2 regions of the Ruminococcus sp. AF17-22AC genome follow, and region 1 is predicted to be linked to the other one. Evidence: predicted binding sites of a transcription regulator. Region 1 holds the regulator's gene; the other holds the start of a gene.
The links. Region 1 encodes HrcA, which represses chaperone genes, less so after heat shock. Its sites were predicted from a motif close to TGTTAGCACTCNNNNNNNNNGAGTGCTAACA; they were not measured.
Positions count from the first base shown of each region.

Region 2: a site for HrcA is predicted at 9,215-9,245, ahead of groES (co-chaperone GroES). Genes of this name have one in related genera too.

Region 1 covers NZ_QRXT01000005.1:68,647-84,027, forward strand. The annotation lists gene DWW86_RS08950 (DUF1292 domain-containing protein) at 1-254, opposite strand, end outside; gene ruvX (Holliday junction resolvase RuvX) at 268-690, opposite strand; gene DWW86_RS08960 (IreB family regulatory phosphoprotein) at 695-967, opposite strand; gene mtaB (tRNA (N(6)-L-threonylcarbamoyladenosine(37)-C(2))-methylthiotransferase MtaB) at 1,082-2,398, opposite strand; gene DWW86_RS08970 (HPr family phosphocarrier protein) at 2,620-2,856, shown strand; gene thiI (tRNA uracil 4-sulfurtransferase ThiI) at 2,949-4,130, opposite strand; gene DWW86_RS08980 (cysteine desulfurase family protein) at 4,182-5,336, opposite strand; gene DWW86_RS08985 (16S rRNA (uracil(1498)-N(3))-methyltransferase) at 5,353-6,096, opposite strand; gene prmA (50S ribosomal protein L11 methyltransferase) at 6,101-7,054, opposite strand; gene dnaJ (molecular chaperone DnaJ) at 7,209-8,390, opposite strand; gene dnaK (molecular chaperone DnaK) at 8,538-10,415, opposite strand; gene grpE (nucleotide exchange factor GrpE) at 10,454-11,086, opposite strand; gene hrcA (heat-inducible transcriptional repressor HrcA) at 11,117-12,169, opposite strand; gene DWW86_RS09015 (pyridoxal phosphate-dependent aminotransferase) at 12,434-13,591, opposite strand; partial or broken gene uvrB (excinuclease ABC subunit UvrB) at 13,715-15,381, opposite strand, start outside.
Region 2 covers NZ_QRXT01000010.1:74,748-90,128, reverse strand. The annotation lists gene DWW86_RS13345 (fructose-1,6-bisphosphatase) at 18-1,973, shown strand; gene DWW86_RS13340 (YARHG domain-containing protein) at 2,022-2,948, shown strand; gene DWW86_RS13335 (helix-turn-helix domain-containing protein) at 3,032-3,247, opposite strand; gene DWW86_RS13330 (YifB family Mg chelatase-like AAA ATPase) at 3,502-5,022, shown strand; gene dprA (DNA-processing protein DprA) at 5,089-5,976, shown strand; gene topA (type I DNA topoisomerase) at 6,039-8,108, shown strand; gene codY (GTP-sensing pleiotropic transcriptional regulator CodY) at 8,239-9,027, shown strand; gene groES (co-chaperone GroES) at 9,279-9,563, shown strand; gene groL (chaperonin GroEL) at 9,734-11,359, shown strand; gene DWW86_RS13300 (DUF6106 family protein) at 11,450-11,953, shown strand; gene guaB (IMP dehydrogenase) at 12,022-13,476, shown strand; ZMP/ZTP riboswitch at 13,529-13,609, shown strand; gene DWW86_RS13290 (IMP cyclohydrolase) at 13,697-14,410, shown strand; gene DWW86_RS13285 (phosphoribosylaminoimidazolecarboxamide formyltransferase) at 14,427-15,381, shown strand, end outside.

The DNA.
Region 1 (15,381 bases):
ATTTCAAGGTCTACGTCCTCAAGCATCTGCTCAAAAACTTTATATACTGCCTGCAGTTCGTTCTCATCTTCAACCATTTCATAGCAGGCTTCGGAATCTGTATCTTCTGATACGTCTTTTAAAATATAGGCATTTGCTTCGTCATCCATTGAATCAGAAACAAGGAGGTACGCCACCCCTCCGATTCTTGTCTGCTCCTCAATGTAGAAATCTTCTACTGTTCCATCAGGAGACTGAAATCTGATTTTTTCCATGTTGTCACCTTTGTCATACTGACAGGGAATCCAAATATCCCTGCAAAATAAATACTGCCGCAATGCCGTCCAGATACTGTTTGCGGTTTTCTCTGCGCACACCGGCCTCTATCAGTGTCCGATCTGCCTCTACTGTTGTCAGTCGCTCATCCCACATAATAACTTCAAGCCCTGTCCGCTTTTTCAGCATTTCACCAAATTCAAGAGCTTTTTCCGCGCGCTCACCAACCGTATTGTTCATATTCTTCGGAAAGCCCAACACGATTTTCTCTACTTCATATTCTGCGATGAGTTCTTCAATTCTTGCAAGAGTACGCCGCAGCTTGTTTTCCTGTTTGCGCCATATTGTCTCTACCTTCTGCGCAGTCAGACCAAGTGGATCACTGACGGCTACTCCTACTGTTTTTGATCCGTAATCTAATCCGAGAATCCGCATATTCCTAGCGTTCCCAGGATTTGTTCTTAATATATTCATTAAGTAATTCTTCTACCAGCTCATCTCTCTCGACTTTCATGATCATGCTTCTCGCGCCTTTGTGGCTGGTAATATAAGTCGGATCTCCGGACATAATATAACCGACTATCTGGTTTACCGGATTATATCCTTTCTCATCCATTGCATTGTAGACCAGATCAAGTACTTCTTTAACTTCAAGATCCTGATCTGGTTTTGTTCTGAAATATTGTGTGTTTCCTAAACTGTTTTCTGCCATTTTTCTCACGTCCTTAATAAGATTTCCTTTTTATTTTAATATAATTCTTATCAAAATACAAGAACCCTTTTTTTGTTGAAATTTATATCGAAAATCTGTGCGGCATCCTGCAGATTATTCTGCACGTAAAAGATGGTCTGTCAGAAATCCGGTCACTTTCGCCTCAACAAGATCATTTACCTGATGCACATCCGTCTTTTTGATAACAGCACGTACATATTCACGGCTGTGGCCTACATACCAGTTCTTTCCATCTTCTTCGATTTCCTCTTCAAGAAGAAGTTCGATTGTCTTTCCGATCATCGCCTCTTCGTATTCCTTTGCACGGATATCATGCAATGCCAGGAATTTTTCACTTCGCTGTGCTTTTACCGCCTCTGTGAGCTGGCCGTCCATGGCTGCCGCTTTTGTCCCATGTCTTCTGGAATATTTGAAAATGTGTGTCTCATAAAAATGAATGTTTTTTACGAATTCATAAGATTCTTCAAAATCTTCCTCTGTTTCCATCGGAAATCCTACAATTACATCCGTCGTAAGGGCTGGTGCCGGATAATATCTGCGGATCAGATCACACTTTTCCGCATATTCCTGTGCGCTGTAACGGCGGTTCATATTTTTCAGTGTTTTATTGCATCCACTCTGAAGAGACAGATGGAAATGCGGGCAGACCTTTCCTGTCGCAACGATTCCTTTCAGAAATTCTTCGGTAATAATCCTCGGTTCAAGAGAACCAAGACGGATTCTCTGAATTCCCGCTACTTTACTTACCGCCTGAATCAGAGAAAGAAGGCTCTCTCTTTCTTCTTTCGGAAAATCTACGCCGTAGGAACTTAAGTGGATGCCGGTAAGTACGACTTCTTTATAACCTTTGGACGCAAGTGTCTCAACTTCTCTTAATACATCCGCAATTTTTCTGCTTCGCACACGTCCCCTCGCAAACGGAATAATGCAGTAAGTACAGAACTGGTTGCATCCGTCCTGTACTTTGATGTACGCGCGAACATGTTCCGCTGTCTGTTCGATAGAAAGCTCCTCGTACTCTTTTGTGTGGTTGATCTCGATCACCTGTACCTGTTTGGAATGTTCTTTTTCATATTCTTCCAGCACTTCTACAATCTGTGTCTTCTGATTATTTCCGAGAATCAGGTCAACCGCATTATCTTCTTTTAATTTTTCTGTGTCTGCCTGTGCATAACATCCGGCAGCTACCACGATCGCATCCGGGTTCATTTTTTTTGCCTTATGCAGCATCTGTCGGGATTTACGGTCTGCAATATTCGTAACCGTACAGGTATTGATCAGATATATGTCCGCTCCTTCCGTAAAAGGTACGATCTCATATCCTGCTTTTTCCAGAAGCTGCTGCATTGCTTCTACTTCGTATGCATTTACTTTACAGCCCAGATTATGAAGGGCAACCTTTTTTTTCATATTTTTAACCTCATATATATTTTCTGATATTTTCACTTTGTATTCCGATTTTATTGTTTTTATAACTGTTCAGTACCTTCACAGTTACCTGCTGAATAGTTGCATTTTTTGTATATACAGACGAATATTTTACCATAATTTCATCTGATTTTCCCTTGACTTTTCAGAGGCGTACGGGTAAGATTAATCACATAACAACACTAAATAGGGAGGTTCTCAAAATGAAAACATTAAAAATCTCGCTGAATTCTATCGATAAAGTGAAAGCATTTGTTAACGAGATCAGTAAATTTGACTGTGACTTTGACTTAGTATCCGGAAGATATGTGATCGATGCAAAATCCATCATGGGCATCTTCAGTTTAGACTTATCCAAACCGATCAATCTGAATATCCATGCTGAAGGCAGCACTCTTGATACTATTCTGACAATCGTACAGCCGTATGTAATTGAGTGATCTGTATAATCTCCTTAAGGAGATCATGAATGTAAGACAGTTTTAAAACAGCTTCTGTGCATATGCATGAGAAGCTGTTTTTTTCTTACTGTTTACTGAATTTCGATTACTTCTGTAGATGCCAGCGCTTCTTCTACAAGCTGGTCAATCTTCTCGTTTAATTTCTCTTCTGATCTGTGAATCACCTTGAGATTCGGTTTTGTTACCGGATGTTTTGCCACGAAAATCGTACAGCAGTCTTCAAATGGCTGGATTGAAGTCTCAAATGTATTGATCTTTCTGGAAATCTGAACGATTTCTTCTTTGTCAAATCCAATGACCGGACGATATACCGGGAGTTCACACACTTCATCTGTTGCTGCAAGACTCTGTAATGTCTGGCTTGCAACCTGTCCGATACTCTCTCCTGTAATCAGTCCGAGACACTTATCTTTACGTGCAAAATGCTCTGCAATACGCATCATATAACGACGCATGATGATTGTAAGCTCTTCATGTGGGCACTGATCATAGATATAAAGCTGAATATCCGTAAAGTTTACAACGTGCAGACGGATCGGACCACTGTAGCGTGCAACCAGTTTTGCAAGGTCTACAACTTTCTGTTTTGCACGTTCGCTTGTGTACGGCGGGGCATGGAAATACACTGCCTCGATCTTGACTCCACGTTTTGCGATCATATAACCTGCTACTGGACTGTCAATACCACCAGAAAGGAGAAGCATGGCTTTTCCGTTTGTTCCGATCGGCATCCCTCCCGGTCCCGGAATAGTCTCGGAATATACATAAATCTTGTCACGGATTTCTACGGAAAGTGTCATTTCCGGATTGTGTACATCAACAGATGCCTCCGGGAACGCATCGAGGATTTTTTCACCTATTGCTGCGCTGACTTCCATAGAGGTAATCGGGTAAGATTTTTTTGCTCTTCTTGTGTATACCTTGAAGGAACCTTTGTATTCCGGATATCTTGCTTTCATGTAGGCAACGACATCCTCTGCCATCTGATCAAAGCCCTGATCTTCATAAATGACAACCGGGCTGATACCAACGATACCAAACACTCGTTGTAATGCTTCTACAGCCTCGTCAAAATCATATTTTTCCGGACAGAACACATATACACGGCCCTGTTCTTTCGTTACGGTAAATTCGCCTTCTACCGGCTCGAGAGCCAGTTTCATCTGTTTTACAAGTGCATCCTCAAACAGATATCTGTTTTTGCCCTTGATGGCGATCTCTGCATATTTTATCAAAAATGCATGAAATATCATATCTGGTATTTCCTCCTGAATTTTCTGTCAGTGTTTTCCGACACTGGTTGTTTATTTTCTTGAGTATCTGCGGAGCATCGGAACAAGCTCTTTCATAGTCTGTAAGAAATAATCAGCTTCTTCCATCGTGTTTTCTTCACAGAAACTTAAACGTACTGTACTTTCTATCTGGTCTTTCGACATTCCCATTGCAGAAAGCGTCGCGCTCGGTTTTCTCTTGTGACTGGAGCATGCACTTCCGGCAGAAATGTAGATTCCTTTATCTTCAAGTGCATGAAGCAGGACTTCGCTGCGCACACCCATAACGCTGATGCTCAAAATCTGTGGCGCACCTTCGCGAAGCGGCATACCATTGATACGGATATCCTCAATCTCAGATAAGCCCTCTGCAATATGCTCTTTCAGCTGGTACATATGCTCTACATTTTCGTCGAGATTTTCATAAATCTGCGCAGCTGCCACACCGAGTCCTGCGATTCCAGGCACATTGTCTGTACCGGAGCGCATTCCGCTCTGCTGTCCGCCACCAAGGATCTGCGGAATGATCTTTACTTTTTCATTGATATACAAAAATCCGATACCCTTTGGTCCGTGGATCTTGTGTCCGCTGACTGCAAGAAGATCGATGCCCATCTTTTTCGGGTAAATGCGGTATTTACCAAATCCCTGGATGGCATCTACATGATAAAGAGCCTTCGGGCTTTTTTCGTGAACCATCTTCGCAATTTCTTCTACCGGCATCACGGCACCGACTTCGTTATTTACAAGCATGGTAGAAACCATAATCGTATCCGGGCGCAGAACTGCTTCCAGCGCACTCATCTTTATTTTGCCTTCGTGATCTACCGGAAGATAGGTGATTTCAAATCCCTGTTCCTGCAAAAAAGATGCCGGCTGGCTGACTGCTGCATGTTCTACCGATGTAATAATAATGTGATTTCCGTTTCTCTTGTTTGCCAGTGCACCACCGATCAGTGCAAGGTTATCAGATTCTGTACCACCTGAGGTGAACAGAATCTCTTTTTCCTGCACTTTCAGAATACCTGCAATCGTCTTTGCTGATTCTTTTACGTATTTTTCTGCATCTACGCCTTTTAAATGCATGGCAGACGGATTTCCGAAATCCTCTGTCATCGTCTTCACTACGATATCTTTTACAGAATCATAGCATCTGGTCGTTGCAGAATTATCAAAATAAACTTCCATAACACTCCTCTTTTATCTATTGCTCAAGCTGAAACATCAGGACTGACAAAATGGCAAGTCCGGCTGTCTCTGTACGAAGGATACGTTTACCCAGAGTAATCGGTTTCGCACCTTCGCTGATTGCTGTTTCTACTTCTTTTTCTTCAAATCCGCCTTCCGGTCCGATAAAAATTCCGATAGACTGTCCCGGCTGGATATCGGCAAGAATCTCCTTTGTCTCCTGCATTCCTTTTGCAAGTTCATACGGAATCAGGCGGACATCCATGGATTCTGCATATTTTAACGCTTCTTTAAATGTCAGTACTTCATGTACATTCGGGATCAGCATACGTTTTGACTGCTTTGCAGCACTTTCTGCGATTTGTTTCCAGCGCTCAACCTTTTTTGCTGCTTTTTTGCCGTCCAGTTTCACGACACAACGCTTTGTCTCTACCGGAATCACTTCGTATGCACCGAGCTCAACTGCCTTCTGTATGATCAGTTCCATTTTATCTGCCTTCGGAAGTCCCTGAAACAGATAGATACGGCTCTGAAGCTCATAATCCGGTTCCTGTGCATAAATAATGTGAAGAAGGACTTCGTCCGGGCTGAATTCCTCGATGGTACATCGGTATTCCTTTTTACCTCCGTCGCTGATCCAGAGTTCCTCGCCCTGTTTCATGCGCAGGACATTTGAAATATGATTGACATCACTTCCGAGGATATGAATCTGATGTGCTCCCTCATCAATCTGATGTGGCTCTACAAAAAACCTCTGCATCGTCTCAGTCCTTTCTTGCGGTCACGCAGACCCATTCACCCTGTCTGGTCACTTCCACAAGTGTCAGACCTGCTTTTGCAACAGCTTCTCTGACTACTTCTTCTTTGACATCAAGAATACCGGAGGTGATGTAATAAGCGCCTTTTTTCATCTGATGAACAATCACTGGTGTCAGCGGTACTAGCACATCCGCAAGAATATTTGCAGCTACGATGTCATATTTCTCATAGCCCACCTGATCCTGCACTTCTTTGTCATCGATGATGTTTCCGATCATCATATCGAATGTTTCATCTACGATTTCATTGGCTTCTTTATTATCCTGTACTGCCGGAACAGCACATGGATCCAGGTCAGTTCCTACCACATGACCGGCGCCTAGTTTGAGTGCTGTAATTCCTAAGATTCCGCTTCCGGTTCCGACATCGAGAAGTTCGATGCCCGGTTTTACGTATTTCTTTAACTGACGGATAACAAGCTGTGTTGTCTCATGCATACCGGTTCCGAATGCAGTCCCCGGATCGATATGAAGAATCATCTTGTCCTTGTCTTCTTCTTTTACCTCTTCCCAGGATGGAACGATCAGAATATCGTCCACATAGAACTGATGGAAAAACTCTTTCCAGTTGTTGATCCAGTCTTTGTCCTCAGTCTGGGATTCTTCAATCGTCGCCTCACCGATATCCATAAAGGTACGAAGTTCTTCCAGTGCATTTCTGACATCACGAAGAATGTTTTCTTTATCTGCATCTTCTTCAAGATAAAAATTCAGATAAGCAATGCCGTCATCCGCCGGTCCTTCCGGCATGATGTCAACAAACATCTGTGCTTTATCTTCCTCGGTCAGTGGCTGGTGATCCTGAATCTCCACACCTTCCACACCGATTTCTGCAAGTGTGCAAATGATCATGTCTTCTGCTTCTGTTTTTGTCTTAATGGTAAAACGGTTCCATTTCATATATTGTAATCTCCTGTCTTGTTCTGTGCGACCACTTTACGATATCTGCAAACTGTGTCTGCAATTTTGCCTTATTTTTTATAATACATGATAGTGCAAAAAAAGAAAAGAGGTTTCCCTCTTTTCCTGAAAAGTTTCTTTTGTTTTAGCGAATTTAGTCCTCAAAAGTCTCTTTGAGTTTATCCATAAAACTCTTTTTCTTCTTTTCTGATTTCTCAGATCCGCCTTTTGCCTCAGAACCAGGCTTGTTACCACAGGCCTCATCAAACTTACGAAGAGCTTCTTTCGCTTCTTCATTCAGTTTAGTCGGAACCTGAACGACTAGTGTTACATAATGGTCACCACGGATGTTTTTGTTTCTGAGAGAAGGAACGCCCTTGCCTTTCAGACGGATACGGGTATCTGTCTGGGTTCCCGGCTTCACTTCGTATACAACATCTCCGTCCACAGTGTTGATGTGAATCTCACCACCCAATGCAGCCTGTGCATAGGTCAGCGGTGCTGTTGAAAAGATGTTCATGTCCTGTCTCTGGAAGATCGGATGATTCGCAACATTTACTTCTACAAGCAGGTCACCTCTTGGGCCACCGTTCGTTCCCGGCTCACCTTTGTCACGGATACGGATGCTCTGTCCATTGTCAATACCTGCCGGAATGGAAACCTGTATCTTCTTTCTTGAAGATGTGTAACCTGTTCCACGACAGGAAGTACATTTTTCTTTAATGATCTTACCGCTTCCGTTACAATCCGGACAGGTCTGTACATTTCGAACCATACCAAACATAGACTGCTGTGTATAGACAATCTGACCTTCTCCATGACATTTCGGACAGGTAGTTGGCTGTGTTCCCGGTTTTGCACCGGTTCCGTGACAGGTCGTACATTCATCTTTCAGAACGATTTCGAGTTCTTTGTCACATCCAAACACAGCTTCTTCAAAGGTAATATTTACACGGGCACGTAAGTTGGCACCCTTCATCGGTCCGTTGTTGGTACGGCGTCTTCCGCCGCCTCCAAACAGATCTCCAAAAATGTCACCGAAAATATCACCCATGTCTGCACCGTTGAAGTCAAAGCCGCCGAATCCGCCGGCTCCGCCACCGCCCTGTTCAAAGGCAGCATGCCCAAACTGGTCATACTGTCTTCTCTTTTCTGCATCACTCAGTACACTGTATGCTTCTGTTGCTTCTTTGAACTTCGCTTCCGCTTCTTTGTCTCCCGGATTTACGTCCGGATGATATTTCTTGGCTAATTTTCGATATGCACTTTTTAATTCTGAATCACTGGCTGTCTTGCTGACACCCAGGACCTCGTAGTAATCTCTTTTATCAGCCATCTTTTCTCTTTCCTATATTTTATATTTGCATTGTTGCTCTTTGCAGCTATCCGCCACACCAAAACATTATTATAATCCCCCAATGCCATCCATGCAAGCATGAATGGCATCTGAGGTTTTAGATTTTATTTATATGATTTATATATATTATACTTCTTTATAATCAGCGTCTACAACATCATCGCCATAGCCAGCTTCATTTCCGCCCTGAGCTGCACCTGCGCCTGCTCCCGGGTTCGGACCTGCCTGACCGCCGGCCTGCTGTGTCTGCTCATACATTTTTGCGAAAAGTTTCTGAGCACTTTCCATCATTTTTTCCTGAGCTGCTTTGATATCTGCAATCTGAGCATCTGTCATTTCTGCATTTGCTGTCTGAGCAAGAAGATCTTTCAGTGCATTCAGGTCTGTCTCAACTGCTGCTTTGTCGTTGGCATCAATCTTGTCTCCGGCTTCTTTCAGTGCATTCTCAACCTGGAATACCATGGAATCTGCATTGTTTCTTGTATCGATTCCCTCTTTACGTTTCTTATCCTGAGCTTCGAATTCAGCAGCTTCTTTGACTGCTTTGTCAATTTCAGAATCAGACATGTTGGAACCGGCTGTGATTGTGATGTGCTGTTCTTTTCCTGTACCAAGATCCTTAGCAGATACGTTTACAATACCGTTGGCATCAATATCAAATGTAACTTCGATCTGCGGAACGCCACGACGTGCCGGCGGAATTCCGTCCAGACGGAACTGACCAAGGGATTTGTTGTCTTTCGCGAACTGACGCTCACCCTGTACTACATTGATATCTACAGCTGTCTGGTTATCTGCTGCTGTGGAGAAGATCTGGCTCTTCTTGGTCGGGATTGTTGTATTTCTCTCGATCAGACGAGTTGCGATACCACCCATTGTCTCGATAGACAGTGACAGCGGAGTAACATCCAGAAGAAGGATATCACCGGCACCTGCATCACCTGCAAGTTTACCACCCTGTACAGAAGCACCAAGTGCTACACACTCATCCGGGTTCAGGGATTTGCTTGGCTCTTTACCTGTAAGCTGTTTTACTTTGTCCTGTACAGCCGGGATACGTGTAGATCCACCGACCAGAAGTACCTGACCAAGTTCGGAAGCTGTGATTCCTGCGTCAGACAGTGCACGGCGAACCGGCTCTGCTGTCTTTTCTACGAGGTCATGTGTCAGCTCATCAAATTTAGCTCTTGTAAGGTTCATATCGAAATGCTTCGGTCCTTCTGCTGTTGCAGTGATGAACGGAAGGTTGATGTTTGTTGTTGTTGCGGAAGAAAGTTCTTTTTTAGCTTTCTCTGCTGCTTCTTTCAGTCTCTGAAGAGCCATCTTATCATTGCTTAAGTCTACGCCTTCTGCTTTCTTGAATTCTTCGATCATCCAGTCTGTAACTTTCTGGTCAAAGTCATCACCACCAAGACGGTTGTTACCTGCTGTGGAAAGAACTTCGATAACACCATCACCGATTTCGATAATAGATACATCGAATGTACCACCACCTAAGTCGTAAACCATGATCTTCTGTTCTTTCTCATTGTCAAGTCCGTATGCAAGAGCTGCTGCTGTAGGCTCGTTGATGATACGTTTTACATCAAGACCAGCGATCTTACCTGCATCTTTGGTTGCCTGACGCTGAGCATCGTTGAAGTATGCCGGAACTGTAATAACTGCTTCTGAAACAGTTTCTCCAAGATATCCTTCTGCATCTTTTTTCAGTTTCTGAAGGATCATAGCGGAGATTTCCTGAGGAGAATATTTCTTCTCATCGATTGTTACACGATAATCTGTACCCATCTCTCTCTTGATGGAAGAGATTGTTCTGTCTGCATTTGTTACGGCCTGACGTTTTGCAGGTTCACCTACAAGACGCTCACCTGTCTTTGTGAAAGCGACTACAGATGGTGTAGTTCTAGCTCCTTCTGTATTTGCGATAACGGTTGGCTGTCCACCTTCCATTACAGCTACACAACTGTTTGTTGTACCTAAGTCAATACCAATAATTTTTCCCATGATAATATTCCTCCTGTTTAATATCTGAAATTTAAAAATTAGTTTGCAACCTTAACCATGCTGTGGCGGACTACAAATCCTTTATAGGTGTATCCTTTCTGAAGTTCTTCCACAACAATGTTGTCTCCAACGGATTCGTCTTCTACATGCATTACTGCATTGTGAAGATCCGGATTGAATTCTTTATCAACAGCTTCGATCGGCTCTACTCCCAGACTCTCCAGTGTGGTGGTGAGCTGTTTGTAGATTTTTTCCATGCCCTCAGCAAACGGATCACCTTCCGTTGCCTGTGCAAGACCTCTTTCAAAGTTATCTACCACCGGAAGGATTTTCTCAATGATATCCTTCGCTCCGATGATATACATGCTGGATTTTTCTTTTTCCGTGCGTTTACGGAAGTTATCAAACTCAGCCATATTTCGTTTTAAACGGTCTGTCAGATCTTCGATCTGCTGTTCCAATTTATTATCTTTTTTCTTTTTGCCAAAGAAAGATGTCTTTCCTTTTGCTTCTTTCTCGTCTGTGGCTTCCGCTTCTTTTTCTCCTTTCGGATTCTCTCCTGCGGTTGCCTCCGGCGATTCTTCGACTGGTTCTGTTACAGGTTCTTCAGTCTCCGGAACTTCTTTCTCTGCTTCGTCCTGCACACCAGTTGTTTTTGTTGTTTCTGACACGTTTCTTCTACCGCCTTTCCATTTTGACAGTTAACTGTCTTGGTTACTTTTATTTTTTTTGAATACCTCATCGAGTTCGACCTTGAGGGTCTTCAGACTATTTACTACATTTTCATAATCCATTCGCTTCGGTCCTACGATACCGATTGTTCCATGCATGCCTTCGCCCAGTTCATAAGTAGCAGTAACAACACTGCAGTCTTTCATGGTCGAAATCGGAAGTTCATCTCCGATGTACACCTGAACTCCGGTATTATCATCCGCCATCCGTTCTTTGACCAGATCAACCAGCTGCTGCTTTTCTTCGAAAGTAGAAATCAGTTCGGTTGCCTTAGTCTTGTCAGACAGTTCCGGATATTTAAAGAAGTTCGTCGCACCTGACGTATAGATTTCCAGATCATCTTCATCAACATGAATCGTAGCTGCAACTGCGTCCAGCACTCTTGCAACCAGTCCGCTGTGGATGCCTGCCTGTTCTTTCAGTCTGGCGATCATGCCAAGATTGATATCCTGAATCGGCAGTCCATTCAGATTGGTATTAAGAAGCAGATTCAGCTTCAGGAGTGTCTCATCATCCATCTCTTCATCCAGATCAATGATCTGGTTGCGGATGACGTTTCCCTCGCATACAACCACTGCTACAAGCTGCATTTCATTAACACGGGATAACTGAATGAATTTCAGTTTATTTCCGCTGTACTGGGGAACCGAAACCATCGTCGCGTAATTTGTATTAGAAGCAAGAACTCGTGCTACATTCTTAAGCACCTTTTCCATCTTGTCTGTCTTCTCAATCATCAGATTACGGATCTCTTCGATCTCGTCTTCCTTTTCCTTCATAAGCTCATCCACATAAAGACGATAGCCCTTGTCAGAAGGAATTCTTCCTGCCGACGTATGTGGCTGTACGATGTAGCCCATATCTGTCAAATCAGACATCTCATTTCGGATCGTTGCTGAGCTGACATTCAGATCTGCATCCTTCGAGATCGTCCTCGAACCAACCGGCTCGCCTGTCGCCATGTATGTCTTGATAATCGCTTTCAGGATCCGTTTCTTACGATCCGTCAATTGTTCATCCATGCTCTCAGTTCCTTTCCGTTTCATTTGTTAGCACTCAATAATGAGGAGTGCTAACATCTATACTGTTAAGATAGCACTGTCATTATTGTTTGTCAACAGATAATTATTAATTTTTTTAAAAATCAAAAAAAATCACAGTACAGACACAAATCGGGAAAATCTGCTTTTCCACTTTGTTACTTTGTGTCAGATGTACTGCGATTATGTAAGATTCTGTTCTTAATTTATTGTAAATAAATCTTTCTGCAGATATGTGCTGCTTTCTCAGATTCCGCTTCTGCGGATTGCCTCTACCACCTCGCGGATCTTATCCGGCGGCAGTACAAGCGCAAAACGCACATATCCTTCTCCATGTGGTCCGAAACTTGCACCAGGAGTTACGATAACACCAGCTTTTTCCATCAGTTCCATACAGAATGCCATACTATCAGTACGTCCACCAGGGATTCTCGCCCAGACAAACATGGTTCCCTTTCCATTCGGAAGATCCCAGCCGATTTCACGAAGACCATTGCAAAGTGCATCACGTCTTTCCTGATACATATCGCACTGCTCCTGTACACTTTCCAGCGGACCGTTCAGTGCCGCAATCGCTGCTTTCTGAATCGGAAGAAACATACCAAAATCAATCTGACTTCTTAATTTACGAAGTGCTGCAATCACATCCGGACGACCTACCAGAAAACTGATTCTCGCGCCGGTTACATTAAAGGATTTTGAAAGGCTGAAGAATTCTACACCAACTTCCCGCGCTCCTTCTGTAGAAAGGAAGCTTCCGCCATGCGCTCCGTCAAAGATAATATCACTGTATGCGTTATCATGAATGATAAGAATATCATACTTACGCGCAAACTCTACAATTTCTTCGTACAGCCCCGGTGTTGCAATGCTTCCAACCGGATTGGACGGCAGGGAAACAACCATGTATCTGGCTTTCTTTGCCACCTCTTCCGGGATATCCTTTACATATGGAAGAAACTCATGCTCAGCCACCAATGGATAATAGTACGGCTTCGCGCCTGCCATCAGGCTCCCTGCGGCAAATACCGGATAACATGGATCCGGAAGCAGTACCACATCGCCTTCATCACAAAGCGCCATCCCCAGATGTCCCATACCTTCCTGACTTCCGTAAACAGTCATTACCATATCCGGTGTCAGCTCCACATCAAATCGTTTCTTATAATAAGTACAGACTGCCTCGAGCAGTTCCGGAAGATCACGAAGACTGTATTTCCAGTTATTGTCATCCATTGCTGCTTCTGCAAGTGCTTTTTTGATGTGCTCCGGTGTCTTAAAATCCGGTGTTCCCACACTCATATTATAAATTTTCATTCCCTGCTGTTCCAGCTCCATACGTCGATTATTCAGGGCTGCAAAAATTTCCTCTCCAAATCTGTCTAATCTTTTGGAAAACTGCATATTTCTATCCTTCTTTCGTGTCGTGCTCGTTCCATTTTAGCACGCTCACCATCACTGTACAAGCGTAAAGTGAAAATTAATCACAAGCTACTCTTATGCACTTTGACATTTTCTCTCCATATCTCAGGAATCCATCTCGTCCAGATTTTTCTTAAGCTCGATCATCTTGTCACGCAGCTCTGCCGCCTGTTCGAAGTTCAGATCTGCGGCCGCCGCGCGCATCTGCTTTTCCACCTGTCCAATCAGTTTTGTCAGTTCTTTCCTTGTCATGGATTCCGGATCTTTCTTCAGTTTATCTTCTGTCTCAGCAACAGCCCTGGAAACAGTAATCAGATCGCGCACCGCTTTTTTGATCGTGGTCGGTGTAATTCCATGTTCTTTATTGTATGCCTCCTGAATACTTCTTCTTCGCTCAGTCTCCTGAATTGCCTTTCGCATGGAATCCGTCATCACATCAGCATACATAATGACATGACCTTCGCTGTTACGTGCTGCACGTCCGATCGTCTGAATAAGTGAAACCTCTGAACGCAGAAATCCTTCTTTATCCGCATCCAGGATGGCTACCAGCGTGATTTCCGGAATGTCCAGACCTTCTCGCAAAAGGTTGATTCCAACCAGTACATCAAAAACGTCCAGGCGCATATCCCTGATGATCTCCGCTCGCTCAAGGGTATCAATATCTGAGTGGAGATAACGTACACGAATGCCGACATCTTTCATATAATCCGTCAGATCTTCCGCCATACGTTTTGTCAGTGTCGTGATCAGAATCTTATTGCCCTTTTCTACTTCTTTATTGACTTCTCCGATCAGGTCATCGATCTGCCCTTCCACCGGACGCACCTCAACCTTCGGATCCAGAAGTCCGGTCGGACGGATAATCTGCTCTGCACGAAGAAGCTCATGATCCGCCTCATACTGTCCCGGTGTCGCAGAAACAAACATAACCTGATCCAGTTTGTTTTCGAATTCCTCAAAACTCAACGGACGGTTGTCCTTCGCAGACGGCAGACGGAAACCATAATCCACCAGTGTCTGTTTACGGCTCTGGTCACCGGCATACATGCCGCCAACCTGTGAGACGGTTTTGTGAGACTCATCTATAATAAGAAGAAAGTCATCTTTAAAATAGTCCATCAATGTATATGGCGGCTGCCCCGGTGCCAGTCCTGTAAGATGTCGTGAGTAATTCTCTATACCGGAACAGAAGCCTGTTTCTTTCATCATTTCTACATCGAAATTCGTTCTCTCGGCAATACGCTGTGCCTCAATCAGCTTATCCTCACCTTTAAAATAGGCAACCTGTTCTTTCATTTCTTCGAGGATGGCATCTGCTGCTCTCTGGATCTGGCTCTGTGGCACAACATAATGGGATGCCGGGAAAATCGCGGCATGTTTCAGTTCACTGCGGATCTCGCCTGTCAGGACATCCACTTCTGTAATACGATCGATCTCGTCCCCAAAAAACTCTACACGAATCACACGGTCAGAATAGTTGGCAGGAAAAATTTCCAATACATCACCACGCACCCGGAATGTACCTCGATGAAAATCCATTTCATTACGGTTGTACTGAATGTCGATCAGTTCTTTGATCACATCATCTCTGTCTTTCTCCATTCCCGGACGAAGTGAGATCATCATATCAAAAAATTCTTCCGGTGCACCCAGACCATAAATACATGAAACAGAGGATACAACAATTACATCCCTGCGCTCACAGAGAGCCGCCGTTGCAGATAATCGTAACTTATCGATTTCATCATTTGTGGAGGCATCTTTTGCAA
Region 2 (15,381 bases), on a different contig from region 1:
GCAAAAAGGAGAAGAACATGAAAAAAGAGGAATTGAGATATTTACAGAGACTTGCGGAACTGTACCCGACGATCGGGAAGGCTTCTACGGAGATCATCAATCTTCAATCGATTTTAAATCTTCCGAAAGGCACGGAGCATTTTATGTCGGATCTGCATGGCGAATACGAAGCGTTTTCACACGTGCTCCGAAATGGCTCCGGTGCAGTCCGAAAGAAAATAGATGATGTATTTGGGCATACCCTGAGCAACAGCGATAAGAAAGCGCTGGCAACTTTGATCTACTATCCAAAAGAAAAAATACAGCTGGTCAAAAAAACAGAAGATGATATGGAAAACTGGTACAAGATTACATTGTACCGACTGATCGAAGTCTGCAAGACGACGGCATCGAAATATACACGATCCAAGGTACGTAAAGCCCTGCCGCCGGATTATGCTTATGTGATCGAGGAACTGATCACGGAAAAGGCGGAGGTTCTTGATAAAGAAGCGTATTATGATTCAATTGTAAATACGATCATTCAGATCGGACGTGCAGAGAATTTTATCATTGCACTTGCAGAATTGATCCAGCGTCTTGTTGTGGATCATCTTCATATTCTCGGGGATATTTTTGACCGTGGACCGGGACCGCATTTTATTATGGACCGTCTGATGAAATATCACTCCCTTGATATCCAGTGGGGAAATCATGATGTTGTATGGATGGGAGCAGCTGTGGGACAGCGGGCATGCATTGCGACGGTACTTCGCAACAGCATTCGTTATGGCAATCTTGACATTCTTGAGGACGGTTATGGAATCAATATGCTGCCGCTTGCAACCTTTTCCATGGAAGTTTACAAAGATGATCCGTGCAGTGCTTTTGAGATGAAAGGTACTTCTAATTATAATGCACTGGAAAAAGAACTCGGCCAGAAGATGCACAAAGCGATTTCTATCATTCAGTTCAAGCTGGAGGGACAGCTTATCCGAAGACACAGGGAATTCCATATGGAAGACCGTTGTCTGCTTCACAGGATCGATCCGGTGAAGGGAACTGTGACGCTTCCGGACGGAAAGGAATATCCGATGCTGGATACAGAATTCCCGACGATTGACTGGAAACATCCATATGAGCTGACAGCAGGAGAGCGTGATGTGATAGAACGTATGGAAACAGCTTTCCGCAACTGCGAAAAACTTCAGAAACATATGCGCCTGCTTCTGGATAAAGGCGGCCTGTACAAGATATATAATGGAAATCTGCTTTTCCATGGATGTATTCCGTTGAACGAGGATGGAAGCCTGAAAGAAATCCAGATTTACGGAAAGAAATACAAAGGGCGTGAACTGTATGACATACTTGAGACTTATGTAAGAAGAGCATTTTTTGCAGTGGACAGTATGGAACAGCGAAAAGGGATGGATATTCTCTGGTTTATCTGGGCAAGTCCGTCGTCACCATTATTTGGCAAGGATAAGATGACCACATTTGAGAGATATTTTATAGCAGATAAAGAAACACACAAAGAGACGAAAGGTGCATACTATCATCTGCTTGAAGATGAAAAAGTAGTGGATACGCTGCTTCAGGAATTCGACCTTTCTCCGGAGCACGGACATATTATCAATGGTCACGTACCGGTACATCAGGGAGAGGGAGAAAGCCCGGTAAAATGCAATGGCAAGGTGATCGTTATTGACGGCGGCTTCTGCAAGGCATATCAGAAGGTGACCGGAATTGCAGGTTATACTCTGATTTACAACTCTTACGGGCTGATCTTAAGTGCACATGAACCGTTTACATCCAAGGAAGATGCCGTTTCAAAAGAAAGCGACATCGTATCAAACAGAGTGTCCGTACATTATACGTCAAAGAGACGCCTGGTGGGTGACACTGATACCGGAAAGGCACTGCGGGAGCGTATTGAAGAACTTATGCAGCTTTTGGATGCATATCGTAAGGGATACATAAAAGAAAAGAAATAGACAGAAATAAGAAACACAACAGGTAAGACTGAAACAGAGGTGGTACCAATGAGAAGAAAAAACAGGCTGAAAATGCTGCTGATTATCCTGATATCGATCTTTATTATGTTTGCGGCAGCGGCACTTCTTCTGGCAAGCTTTCAGAGAAGTGCGAGAGAAGCGAAGCAAAAAAAGGAAGCAATTGAAAATGCGGCAAAACTGACACCAACGGCAGAGCCTACAGCGATACCGTCTCCAAGTCCGACGCCGAGACCAACGGCTACACCTACTCCGGTTCCGGAGCAGAGAGTTACGTTTAATCCGGATAATTTCTGGGATTACTGGTACAGTACAGATGGCCTTGTAACAATCAATATTTACAATATCAGTCAGGATACCGTATCATTTAGTTTTTATCAGACGGATGCAGGACAGACACAGGCAGTATCTGCGGATATAACTGCAGAAGTTGCCGGCAATGCAGCGGCGTTTTCCTTCGGTGATTCAGCGGGAAACTCAGCGTCAGGTAATCTGACATTTGATAATGGGCAGCTTTATCTGAGAGTGACTACAGCAGAGCCGGTATCTTCCGTGTATCCGAATGTAAGCTGTATCATGAGCAGAAATCAGGTCGTGATCAACCCGCCGGAACCGACGGCTACACCGACACCTTCAGAAGAGCAGCCACAGGTCACCGCGGAGAGTGGGGAATATTTCTTCCCGGAGAGTAGCAGCCGTTATCTTACAGATGAAGAAATTTCCAACTATACCTCAGATCAGTTGGAGCTTGCAAAAAATGAGATTTATGCGCGTCATGGAAGACAGTTCGTGACGGATTATATTGCGGACTATTTTAACAGCAAATCCTGGTATCAGGGAACGATAGATCCGGAGACTTTTGATGCAGAACAGGGTTCTGTTTTTAATGAGTATGAAATCGCAAATATTAATAAAATCCAGCAGTGGGAAGATCAAAAAGCAAGTGAAGGAAACTGAGAAATTTTGATTTTATAATGAAAAAGAGGAAGCAATCCAATCGGGATGGCTTCCTCTTTTTTTCGTTGATGAAACAGAAATGACTATTTTACAGGTGCTTTGTTGTCGGTACGACCTACAAGATAATCAATCGTTGTGTCATAATAGTCAGCAAGGCGGATGAGCATTTCAATCGGAATGCCACGTGAGCCTGTTTCATAATGAGAATAGGAACGCTGACTGATATGCAGAATTTCACCAAGCTGTCGCTGAGAAAGGTCAGAATCTACACGAAGATCCTGAATACGTTGAAACTTCATAAGCTCACCTCCTGTTTTTTTGCAATTATAAAACAGACCGAAATGTGCTATTGCGTTTGGGAGCAAAATGGACTATAATGAAATGAAATACAGAGGGCTTATATACAAATTCTATCTATCTTTTTTGCCGCTCTTATTTATGGAGGGCTAAAATCTTTAAAATCCCATGAGTGATATAACAAAATACAGATTTATATGAGGTTCATTGAGAAGAAAATGCAAATCGGGAGCATTTACAGACAGAAAGGAGATTTATGTTTGCAAGTGTTTTTTCAGCAGCCATTTCAGGAATGGAAGTTCATCTCATAAAGGTTGAAGCAGATGTAAGTGACGGACTTCCTTCCTTCACTATGGTCGGTCTGCCGTCGACTCAGGTAAAAGAAGCACAGGATCGGGTACGTACAGCCCTTAAGAATAACGGAATCGCGCTTCCACCCAAGAGGATCACCGTTAATCTGGCACCGGCGGATATCAGGAAGGAGGGCGCAGGTTTTGATCTTCCACTGGCAGCGGCTGTACTTGCGGCTGCCGGCGTGCTTTCAGCAGCACAGTTGGGAAATGTAATGATGGCGGGAGAAATCGGATTGAATGGAGAAATCCATGCGGTATCTGGAATCCTGCCGATGATCATTCGGGCAAGGGAAGAAAAGTGTCGTTTCTGTGTAGTTCCGTATGATAATCTGAGGGAAGCACATCTGATCCCTGATATGAAAGTGATCGGTGTATCTAATCTGCAGGAGATGCTCCGCTATGTTGGTGCACCGGATTCTTATAAAAAGGCAGTGGAGACCAAAAGAAAAGAGAAACAGGAAAATGCAGTGGATTTTTGTGAGATCCATGGACAGGAAAGTCTGAAAAGAGCAGTCGAGATTGCTGTCAGTGGATTTCATAATCTTCTGATGATCGGTCCGCCGGGAGCCGGTAAGACGATGATCGCCAGGCGAATTCCGGGAATCATGCCGGAGCTTACAGTAGAAGAAGGACTGGAACTGACGAAAATTTACAGTATTGCCGGATTACTGCCGGCAGAAGACCCACTGATCCGGATACGTCCTTTCCGAAGTCCGCACCATACCTGTTCTGCACAGGCACTGGCAGGCGGCGGAAGGAATCCACGTCCGGGAGAAATCACGTTGGCACACAGAGGGGTACTGTTCCTTGATGAGATGCCGGAGTTTTCCAGAAGAAGCCTGGAAATCCTGCGTCAGCCACTGGAAGATAAGGTGATCCATATTTCGCGTGTTTATGGAACGTATGATTTTCCGGCACATTTTATGTTGTGTGCAGCAATGAACCCATGTCCCTGTGGATATTATCCGGATATGAACCGATGCAGATGTACACCGGCACAGGTAGGGCAATATCTAGGGAAACTCAGCCAGCCGCTTCTGGACAGACTGGATCTCTGTGCAGATGTTTCACCGGTAGATTTCGATGGGATGAGCAATGGAAAGATTGGCGAAAACACGAAACAGATACGTATGCGGGTAGAAGCAGCACAGCAGATACAGAAAGAACGCTTTAAGGATGAGAAGATTCAGTTTAACGGAGAAATGAGCGGAAAGCAGGTCGAAAAATTCTGCCATCTGGATGATTCGGCAGGCAGGCTTCTTAAGATGGCATTTCAGCATATGCCGTTCAGTGTGAGAGCGTATCACAGGATTTTGAAGGTGGCACGTACGATTGCAGATATGGAGGCTTCGGAGAATATCAATAAAGAACATTTAGGGGAAGCTTTATCGTATCGTTCCTTTGACAAAAAATACTGGAACTGAAAAATGATTAAAAACATTCAGAATAAAAATCAGGTAAAAGAGATAATGTATAGAGGAGATATTTATATGGAAGAAACTCAAAAAATGCCAATCAGGGAAGTAGGGGCGAAGGATAAAGAATATCCGGAAAAATTGCGTCAGTATACTGGAATGCCGGAGAAGTTATATATCAGAGGTAACTTTCCGGATCCGGAAAAACCGACAGCAGCGATTGTCGGTGCGCGGGCGGCAACTCCTTACGGGCGTATACAGGCATTTCGGTATGCGAGATACTTAAGTGAGGCGGGAGTACAGGTCATTAGTGGGATGGCTTACGGAATCGACACGGAGGCACATAAAGGGGCTCTGGAAGGAAGAGGAGGAACCTGGGCTGTTCTTGGAAACGGACCTGATATCTGCTATCCGTCAGGCAACAGAGGGCTGTATCAACGTATCCTGCGTACAGGTGGAGGAATCATCAGCGAGCAGACACCGGGGACAAAAGCACGAAATTATTTTTTTCCGGCAAGAAACCGGATTATCAGTGGACTGGCAGATCTTGTTCTGATCGTAGAGGCATGTGAAAAGAGTGGTTCCCTGATAACGGCACAGTGGGCCCTGGATCAGGGCAAGGCAGTTTTTGCTGTACCGGGACCGGTCAATGAGGAGAGAAGTATGGGATGTCATAAACTGATCTATGATGGTGCAGGAATTGCTTACACACCGGAAATCCTGCTCCGTGAGATGGGAATAGAGTATGAAAATCCTGTTAAAATAAAGACAAAAAATGACTTAGGGCTTGCAACCGATTTGAAATTGGTGTATAGTTGTCTCGATTTACGACCAAAATCTATGGATTTTTTGATTCAGAAAACAGGACTTCCGCCGGAAAAAATCGGCAGTCTTTTGCTGGAACTGACATTGTCAGGACTGGCACTTGAAGTCGGCAGACACTACTACGTAAAGACAACATAACAATGGGTGACGATGATTTTCCCGGAAGTTTTTATGAATAATGGATAAGTAGGAGAGATAGCATGGCGAAATATCTGGTGATAGTAGAGTCACCTGCGAAAGTAAAAACTATAAAGAAATTTCTGGGAAGTAACTATGATGTACAGGCATCCAACGGACATGTGCGGGATTTTCCCAAAAGCCAGTTCGGTATTGATGTAGAGAATGATTTTGAACCGAAATACATCACGATCAGAGGAAAAGGCGAACTTCTGGCAAATCTCAGAAAGGCTGCCAAAAAAGCAGATAAGATTTATCTCGCAACTGACCCTGACCGTGAGGGAGAAGCAATTTCCTGGCATCTGATGCAGGCACTGAAAGAAGATCCGTCTAAAATGCGCCGAATCTCCTTCAATGAGATTACAAAGACTGCAGTAAAAGCTTCAATCAAGCAGCCACGCGATCTGGATCTGAATCTTGTGGATGCACAGCAGGCGAGAAGAATGCTTGACCGAATGGTAGGTTATACGATCAGCCCGCTTCTGTGGGTAAAGGTCAAAAGAGGATTAAGTGCAGGCCGTGTACAGTCGGTTGCACTGCGTATTATCTGTGACAGAGAAGAGGAGATTAATTCATTTATTCCGGAAGAATACTGGAGTCTTGACGGCGAGTTCAAGATAAAGGGAGAGAAGAAACCTCTGCAGGCTAAATTCTACGGTACGGATAAGAAGCTTCCGGTCCATAACAGAGCAGAGATGGATAAAATACTGAAAGCACTGGAAAATGCGGAGTATGAGATCACAGAAGTTAAAAAGGGTGAGCGTACCAAGAATGCACCGCTTCCGTTTACGACCAGTACTCTGCAGCAGGAGGCTGCCAAGACGTTAAACTTTTCCACTCAGAAAACTATGCGTCTGGCACAGCAGTTGTATGAAGGTGTGGACATCAAGGGCAGTGGTACTGTTGGTCTGATCAGTTATCTGCGTACCGATTCCACGCGAATCTCACAGGAAGCAGATCAGGCAGCAAGAGAGTATATTGAAGCGCAGTATGGAGACGACTATGTTTCCACTACAGGTAAGACTGTCAAGAAGGAACAGAAGATTCAGGATGCGCATGAGGCAATCCGACCAACCGATATTACCAGACTTCCGGCAATGATCAAAGAGTCTTTGTCCAGAGATCAGTTCCGCCTGTATCAGCTTATCTGGAAACGTTTTACTGCCAGCCGCATGTCAGCAGCGAAATATGAGACAACATCTGTAAAAATCGGAGCAGGAGAATATACCTTTACAGTTGCGGCTTCAAAGATTGTATTTGATGGTTTTATGTCTGTGTATGTGCAGGAAGAAGATAATCAGAAAGGCAATGTATTAAGCCAGAGCCTCGAAAAAGGCATGAAACTGGAACTGACAGAATTAAAGCCGGAACAGCATTTCACACAGCCGCCGGCACATTATACGGAAGCATCTCTGGTAAAAGCGCTGGAAGAGCAGGGAATCGGACGTCCGAGTACGTATGCGCCGACGATCACAACGATCATCAGCCGTCGTTATGTGTCTAAAGAACAGAAAAATCTCTACGTGACAGAACTCGGAGAAGTTGTCAATAATATTATGAAACAGGCTTTCCCGAGTATTGTAGATGTTCGTTTTACTGCGATGATGGAAGGACTGCTTGACTGCGTGGAAGAAGGCACGGTTCAGTGGAAGACAGTTGTGCGTAACTTCTATCCGGATCTGAAGCGAGATGTTGACGCGGCAGAAAAGGAACTGGAAAAGGTTGAGATTCAGGATGAAGTCAGTGATGAGGTATGCGATGTCTGTGGACGTAACATGGTCATCAAATATGGACCTCATGGAAGATTTCTTGCGTGCCCGGGATTTCCGGAGTGCAGAAACACCAAGCCATATTATGAAAAGATTGGTGTGGCATGTCCGAAGTGCGGTAAGGATGTCGTGTTGAAAAAGACTCAGAAGGGACGTAAATATTACGGTTGCATTGACAATCCGGAATGCGATTTCATGTCATGGCAGAAGCCATCGGCAAAGAAATGTCCGAAGTGTGGAAGCTATATGGTCGAAAAAGGAAATAAGATTGTCTGCAGTGAGACAACTTGCGGTTATGTGGAGCAAAAGTCTAAAGAAGACTAAATATACAAATTTTCTGAAAATGCGGACAAAATCGAAAAAAATATAAAAATATCTTGTGTTTTCGCTATAAAACGTGTAAAATTAAAACATAAAGACAGAAACATCGAGAAAACATGAGAAGGAGGCCGTAATGAGCGTTCAGTTGTTGGATAAAACCAGAAAAATTAATAAACTTTTGCACAACAGCAGTTCCAGTAAAGTTGTGTTTAATGATATCTGTCAGGTTCTGATGGAAACTTTAAGCTCTAACATTCTGGTGCTCAGCAAAAAGGGTAAAGTGCTTGGAATCAGTCTGTGTCCGGGTGTCGAAGAAATCACTGAACTGATCGAGGACAACGTAGGCGGACATATTGATTCCCTGTTGAATGAACGTTTTCTGGGCGTATTATCTACAAAAGAAAATGTAAATCTTCAGACACTTGGCTTTGAACATGTAAACAGCAGCTGCTATGGTATCATCAATCCAATCGATATCGCGGGAGAACGTCTGGGAACTGTATTTATGTACAGAAATGACAGACCATATGATATAGAGGATATCATTGTCAGTGAATATGGCACGACCGTTGTCGGTCTGGAAATGATGCGTGCAGTCCATGAAGAAAATGCAGAAGAGGATCGTAAGCAGCAGGTCGTTAAATCCGCATTTAATACGCTGTCATTCTCCGAGCTGGAGGCAATTATTCATATTTTTGATGAGCTTGATGGTGAGGAAGGTATTCTGGTTGCAAGCAAGATTGCAGACCGTGTGGGTATTACGAGATCAGTTATTGTCAATGCACTTCGGAAGTTTGAAAGTGCCGGAGTTATCGAATCTCGTTCCTCCGGAATGAAGGGTACGTACATTAAAGTATTGAATGAAGTGATCTTTGATGAACTGGAAGAGATTAAGGCACAGAGGAATAAAAAATCTTCATAAATGAATATAGTCGTACAAAAAGCAAAAGCCTTTCCCATTTTGGGAGAGGTTTTTCTTTGCTTAAAATAAGAAAGTGAGAAAACAAGAGAAAATAAGAGAAAATAAAAGAATATAAATAAAAACCTATTGATTTATGACTGTAAAAAGAGTTGCACAAAATCACGAATTTCAATAATATAGGGACAGTGATTAGCACTCAAGCGAAATGAGTGCTAGTAATAAAAAGGCAACAATAAAGGAGGACATAGATCATGAAATTAGTACCTTTAGGTGACAGAGTTGTATTAAAACAGTTAGAAGCAGAAGAAACAACAAAATCCGGTATCGTACTTCCGGGACAGGCACAGGAAAAACCACAGCAGGCAGAAGTTATCGCTGTAGGACCTGGTGGAGTAGTTGAAGGCAAAGAAGTGAAGATGGAAGTTGCTGTAGGAAACAAAGTTATCTATTCCAAATATGCAGGAACAGAAGTAAAACTTGACGGTGAAGAATACATTATCGTAAAACAGAGCGACATTCTGGCAATTGTAGAATAGTAGTAAGCATTCAGTAGGTAGTATCCCGCGAGGTGATTTGGCATGTTTTGGCCAAAAGCCCGAGACATACAAGGCAAAATGCTATCACCGAAGGTGAATTGGAATGCATTTTGACTCGTAACTGAGAGGGTACTGAACAGTTATGAATAATATTCAGGAGGACAGTCATCATGGCAAAAGAAATTAAATTCGGCGCAGAAGCAAGAGCTGCACTTGAAGCTGGTGTAAACAAACTTGCAGATACAGTAAGAGTAACAATCGGACCAAAAGGAAGAAACGTAGTACTTGACAAACAGTTTGGTGCTCCGCTTATCACAAACGATGGTGTTACAATCGCAAAAGAAATCGAACTGGAAGACGGATTCGAAAATATGGGTGCACAGCTTATCAAAGAAGTTGCATCCAAAACAAATGACGTAGCAGGTGATGGTACTACTACAGCTACTGTACTTGCGCAGGCAATGGTTCATGAAGGAATGAAGAACCTGGCAGCAGGTGCAAATCCGATCATCCTGAGAAAAGGAATGAAAAAAGCAACAGATACTGCTGTAGATGCAATCAAAGAGATGAGCCAGAAAATCAGTGGAAAAGCTCAGATTGCAAACGTTGCTTCTATCTCTGCAAGTGATGAAGAAGTCGGACAGTTAGTTGCAGATGCAATGGAAAAAGTGTCCAACGACGGTGTTATCACAGTAGAAGAATCCAAGACCATGCATACAGAGCTTGATCTTGTAGAAGGTATGCAGTTTGACCGTGGATATATTTCCGCATATATGTCCACAGATATGGAAAAAATGGAAGCAAACCTTGAAGATCCATACATCCTGATCACTGACAAAAAGATCAGTAACATTCAGGAAATTCTTCCGTTACTGGAGCAGGTTGTTCAGGCCGGTGCAAAACTTCTCATCATCGCTGAAGATGTAGAAGGTGAAGCACTTACAACTCTGATTGTAAACAAATTAAGAGGAACATTCCAGGTAGTAGCTGTTAAGGCTCCGGGATATGGTGACAGAAGAAAAGAAATGCTTCAGGATATCGCAATCCTGACAGGCGGTCAGGTAATTTCCGAAGAACTGGGTCTGGAACTCAAAGAAGCTACAATGGCTCAGCTTGGACGTGCAAAATCCGTTAAAGTTGCAAAAGAAAACACAGTTATCGTTGATGGACTTGGTGACAAGAAAGCAATCGAAGATCGTGTTGCTCAGATCCGTAAACAGATCGAAGAAACAAAATCTGAATTTGATAAAGAAAAATTACAGGAAAGACTTGCAAAACTGGCAGGTGGCGTAGCTGTTATCCGTGTTGGGGCTGCAACTGAAACTGAGATGAAAGAAGCAAAACTTCGTCTGGAAGATGCTCTTGCAGCTACAAGAGCAGCAGTAGAAGAAGGAATCATCGCAGGTGGCGGATCTGCATACATCCATGCATCTAAAAAAGTTGCTGAGCTTGCCACAACTCTGGAAGGTGATGAGAAGACTGGTGCGAACATCATTCTCAAAGCTCTGGAAGCTCCGTTATTCCACATTTCTGCAAACGCAGGACTGGAAGGCTCCGTTATCATCAACAAAGTAAGAGAATCCGAACCGGGCATTGGTTTCGATGCTCTGAATGAGAAATATGTAGATATGGTAGGTGCTGGTATCCTTGACCCGGTTAAGGTTACAAGAAGTGCTCTTCAGAACGCAACAAGTGTTGCTTCTACACTCCTGACTACAGAGTCTGTAGTTGCCACAATCAAAGAAGATACTCCGGCTATGCCGGCAGGTGCTCCGGGAATGGGCGGCATGATGTAAATAAAGTACAAAAATTAAGGGATTGGCGTCATAGACGCTGATCCCTTTTTGTGATAAAATTATTTAAAATACCTTTAAGGAGAAGATGATATGAGTGACCTTTATTCAGAATTTCTGGTGAAGAAAGAATCGACAGCAAAGGATACAATAGTTAAGTACGGGTTGATCGTGCTGACCATTCTTGCGGCAGGAGCCGGGCTGTTTATCAGTCCATTGCTTCTGGTTCTGGCAATTGCGCTGGGAGTTGCATGTTATTTTGTGATTCCGCGGACGGATCTGGAGTATGAGTATCTTTTTGTAAACGGGGAATTTGACATTGACATGGTTATGGCAAAGTCCAAACGTAAAAAAGTGATGTCTGTGAATCTGTCAGAAGCAGATCTGATCGCTCCGCTGAATTCCCACAAAATGGATTATTACAACGGAAACAGCCGCATGAAAACACTGGATTATTCTTCGGGAAATCCGGAACACAAACGCTTTGCAATCATCATGAAAGCCGGTGGGGAGAACAGCCGGATCATCATTGAGCCGGATGATGAGATGGCAAAAGCTATCAAAAATTCAGCTCCGAGCAAAGTTTTTTTGGATTGACACCTCAGTTCTTTTTTGTTACACTTTGAATCAAAATCAAAACAACATAATACAAGGGAGGAAATGCAATGGGTACAATTATCGGTGAAGGCATTACATTTGATGACGTCCTGTTAGTTCCGGCATATTCAAAAGTAATTCCGAATCAGGTAGATGTTACAACACACTTAACGAAAAAAATCAAGCTGAACATTCCTATGATGAGTGCAGGAATGGACACAGTTACTGAGCATAGAATGGCAATTGCAATGGCCAGACAGGGCGGTATCGGTATCATTCATAAAAATATGTCCATTGAAGCACAGGCTGAGGAAGTAGATAAGGTAAAACGTTCTGAGAACGGTGTTATTACTGATCCATTCTTTTTATCCGCAGATCATACACTTGAAGATGCCAACAATCTGATGGCAAAATTCCGTATTTCAGGTGTGCCGATCACAGAAGGCAAGAAACTGGTAGGTATTATTACCAACCGAGATCTGAAATTCGAAACTGATTTCACAAAGAAAATCGGAGAATGCATGACTTCTGAGGGACTGATTACAGCCAAAGAAGGAATCACACTTGAAGAGGCAAAGAAAATCCTTGCCAAATCCCGTAAAGAAAAATTACCCATTGTAGATGACGATTTTAATTTAAAAGGTCTGATTACGATTAAAGATATCGAAAAACAGATCAAATATCCTCTTGCAGCAAAAGATGAGCAGGGACGTCTGCTCTGCGGTGCAGCTGTTGGTATTACATCCAACGTGCTTGCACGTGTAGATGCTCTAGTAAAAGCAAATGTTGACGTAATCGTAGTAGATTCTGCGCATGGTCATTCCGAAAACATTCTCCGTGCCGTACGCCAGATCAAGGATGCATATCCGGATCTTCAGGTAATTGCAGGTAATGTTGCAACCGGTGCAGCTACAAAGGCACTGATTGATGCTGGCGTAGATGCGGTTAAGGTTGGTATCGGACCTGGTTCTATCTGTACCACACGTGTAGTTGCAGGTATTGGTGTTCCACAGATCACAGCAGTTATGGATTGTTATGAAGTGGCAAACCGCTACGGTATTCCGGTCATCGCAGATGGCGGTATCAAATATTCCGGAGATATCACAAAAGCAATTGCTGCCGGAGCAAATGTCTGCATGATGGGAAGCATCTTTGCAGGATGCGATGAGAGCCCGGGAACATTCGAACTTTATCAGGGACGTAAATACAAAGTATACCGCGGTATGGGATCTATCGCAGCTATGGAAAACGGCAGTAAAGACCGTTATTTCCAGGAGAATGCGAAGAAACTTGTTCCAGAAGGTGTAGAAGGCCGTGTGGCTTACAAAGGACATCTGGAGGATACTGTATTCCAGCTTATGGGAGGTCTTCGTTCCGGTATGGGTTACTGTGGAGCAGAAGATATCGAAACACTGAAGACAACCGGCAAATTTGTAAAAATCTCCGCAGCTTCCCTGAAAGAATCTCACCCACATGATATTCATATCACAAAAGAAGCTCCAAACTACAGCGTAGACGAATAATTGTTTAAATTTTTGTTCTTGCTAAACTGAATAAATTAGTATATTATGAAGACAACGACTGCATGACTGGCGGAAGTAGGATGAACTACAGGGAGTGCAGTAAGTGAATGTGCCGACCGCCTGGGCAGCCTGATAACAGACTGACCAGGCGGTCTTTACTTTCGATTTAAAATCAAGGTGGCGCATCCGATTCTATTATGTACAAAAAAGGAGAATGATCATGGAAAAAATCTCACTGGAAAATGAACTGAAAAGCAATTCTTATCCGGGACGCGGAATTATCATCGGACGTTCTGCAGACGGAACAAAAGCAGTAACTGCTTACTTTATCATGGGAAGAAGCGAAAACAGCAGAAACCGCGTATTTGTCACAGAAGGAGAGGGTATCCGTACACAGGCGTTTGATCCTTCTAAGCTGACAGATCCGAGCCTGATCATTTATGCACCGGTGCGTGTTCTTGGAAACAAAACCATCGTGACAAATGGTGATCAGACCGATACAATTTATGAAGGGCTGGACAAACAGCTTACTTTTGAGCAGTCCTTAAGATCTCGTGAATTTGAACCGGATGGACCGAATTATACACCTCGAATTTCCGGTGTGATGCACATTGAGAATGGAAATTACAGCTATGCGATGTCCATTCTGAAAAGTGATAATGGAAATCCGGATTCCTGTCTCCGTTATACATACGCTTATGAAAAAGCAGTTGCCGGCGAAGGCCGTTTCATTCATACATACAAATGTGACGGAAATCCGCTTCCGAGCTTTGAAGGAGAACCGAAACTGGTTGATATTCCAGATGATATAGAGGCATTTACAGAACTGCTCTGGAACAGCCTGAATGAAGACAACAAAGTTTCTCTGTTTGTACGTTATATTGATATTGCAACAGGTACTTATACAACAAAGATCGTAAACAAAAACCACTAAGGAGGAACAGACGAAGATGAATGAATTACAGTTAAAATACGGATGCAACCCGAATCAGAAACCTTCCAGAATCTACATGGAGGAGGGAAAAGATCTTCCGATCAAAGTTCTGTCCGGAAAACCGGGATATATTAATTTTCTTGATGCATTTAACGGCTGGCAGCTTGTACGTGATCTTAAAAAAGCCACAGGACTTCCGGCGGCTACTTCTTTCAAACATGTTTCTCCGGCTGGAGCTTCTGTAGGACTTCCGCTTACAGAGACACTTGCAAAGATCTACTGGGTAGATGATATGAACTGGAAAGAGTTTTCTCCGCTTGCATGTGCATATGCAAGAGCAAGAGGTGCGGACAGAATGTCCTCTTTCGGTGATTTTATTTCGCTTTCGGATGTCTGTGATAAGGATACAGCAATGCTGATCAAGAGAGAAGTTTCTGATGGTGTGATCGCACCGGGATATACAGAAGAAGCACTGGAAATCCTGAAACAGAAGAAAAAAGGAAATTACAATGTGATCGAGATTGATCCTGATTATGTACCGGCACCGCTGGAACACAAACAGGTATTTGGTGTGACTTTTGAGCAGGGACGTCAGGAACTGGCAATTGACGATGAACTGATCTCCAATATCGTAACTGACAACAAAACTCTTGCAGAAGAGGCAAAACGTGATCTTAAGATTTCTTTGATTATTCTGAAATATACACAGTCCAACTCCGTATGCTTCGTAAAAGACGGTCAGGCAATCGGTGTTGGAGCCGGACAGCAGTCACGTGTACATTGTACCAGACTTGCCGGACAGAAGGCAGATAACTGGTTCCTTCGTCAGAGTCCGAAGGTGCTGAATCTTCCGTTTAAGGACGGCATCAGCAGAGCAGAGCGAGACAATGCAATCGATGTTTTCATCGGTGAGGAATATATGGATGTGCTTGCTGATGGAGAATGGGAGAGAAGATTTACTGAGAAACCAG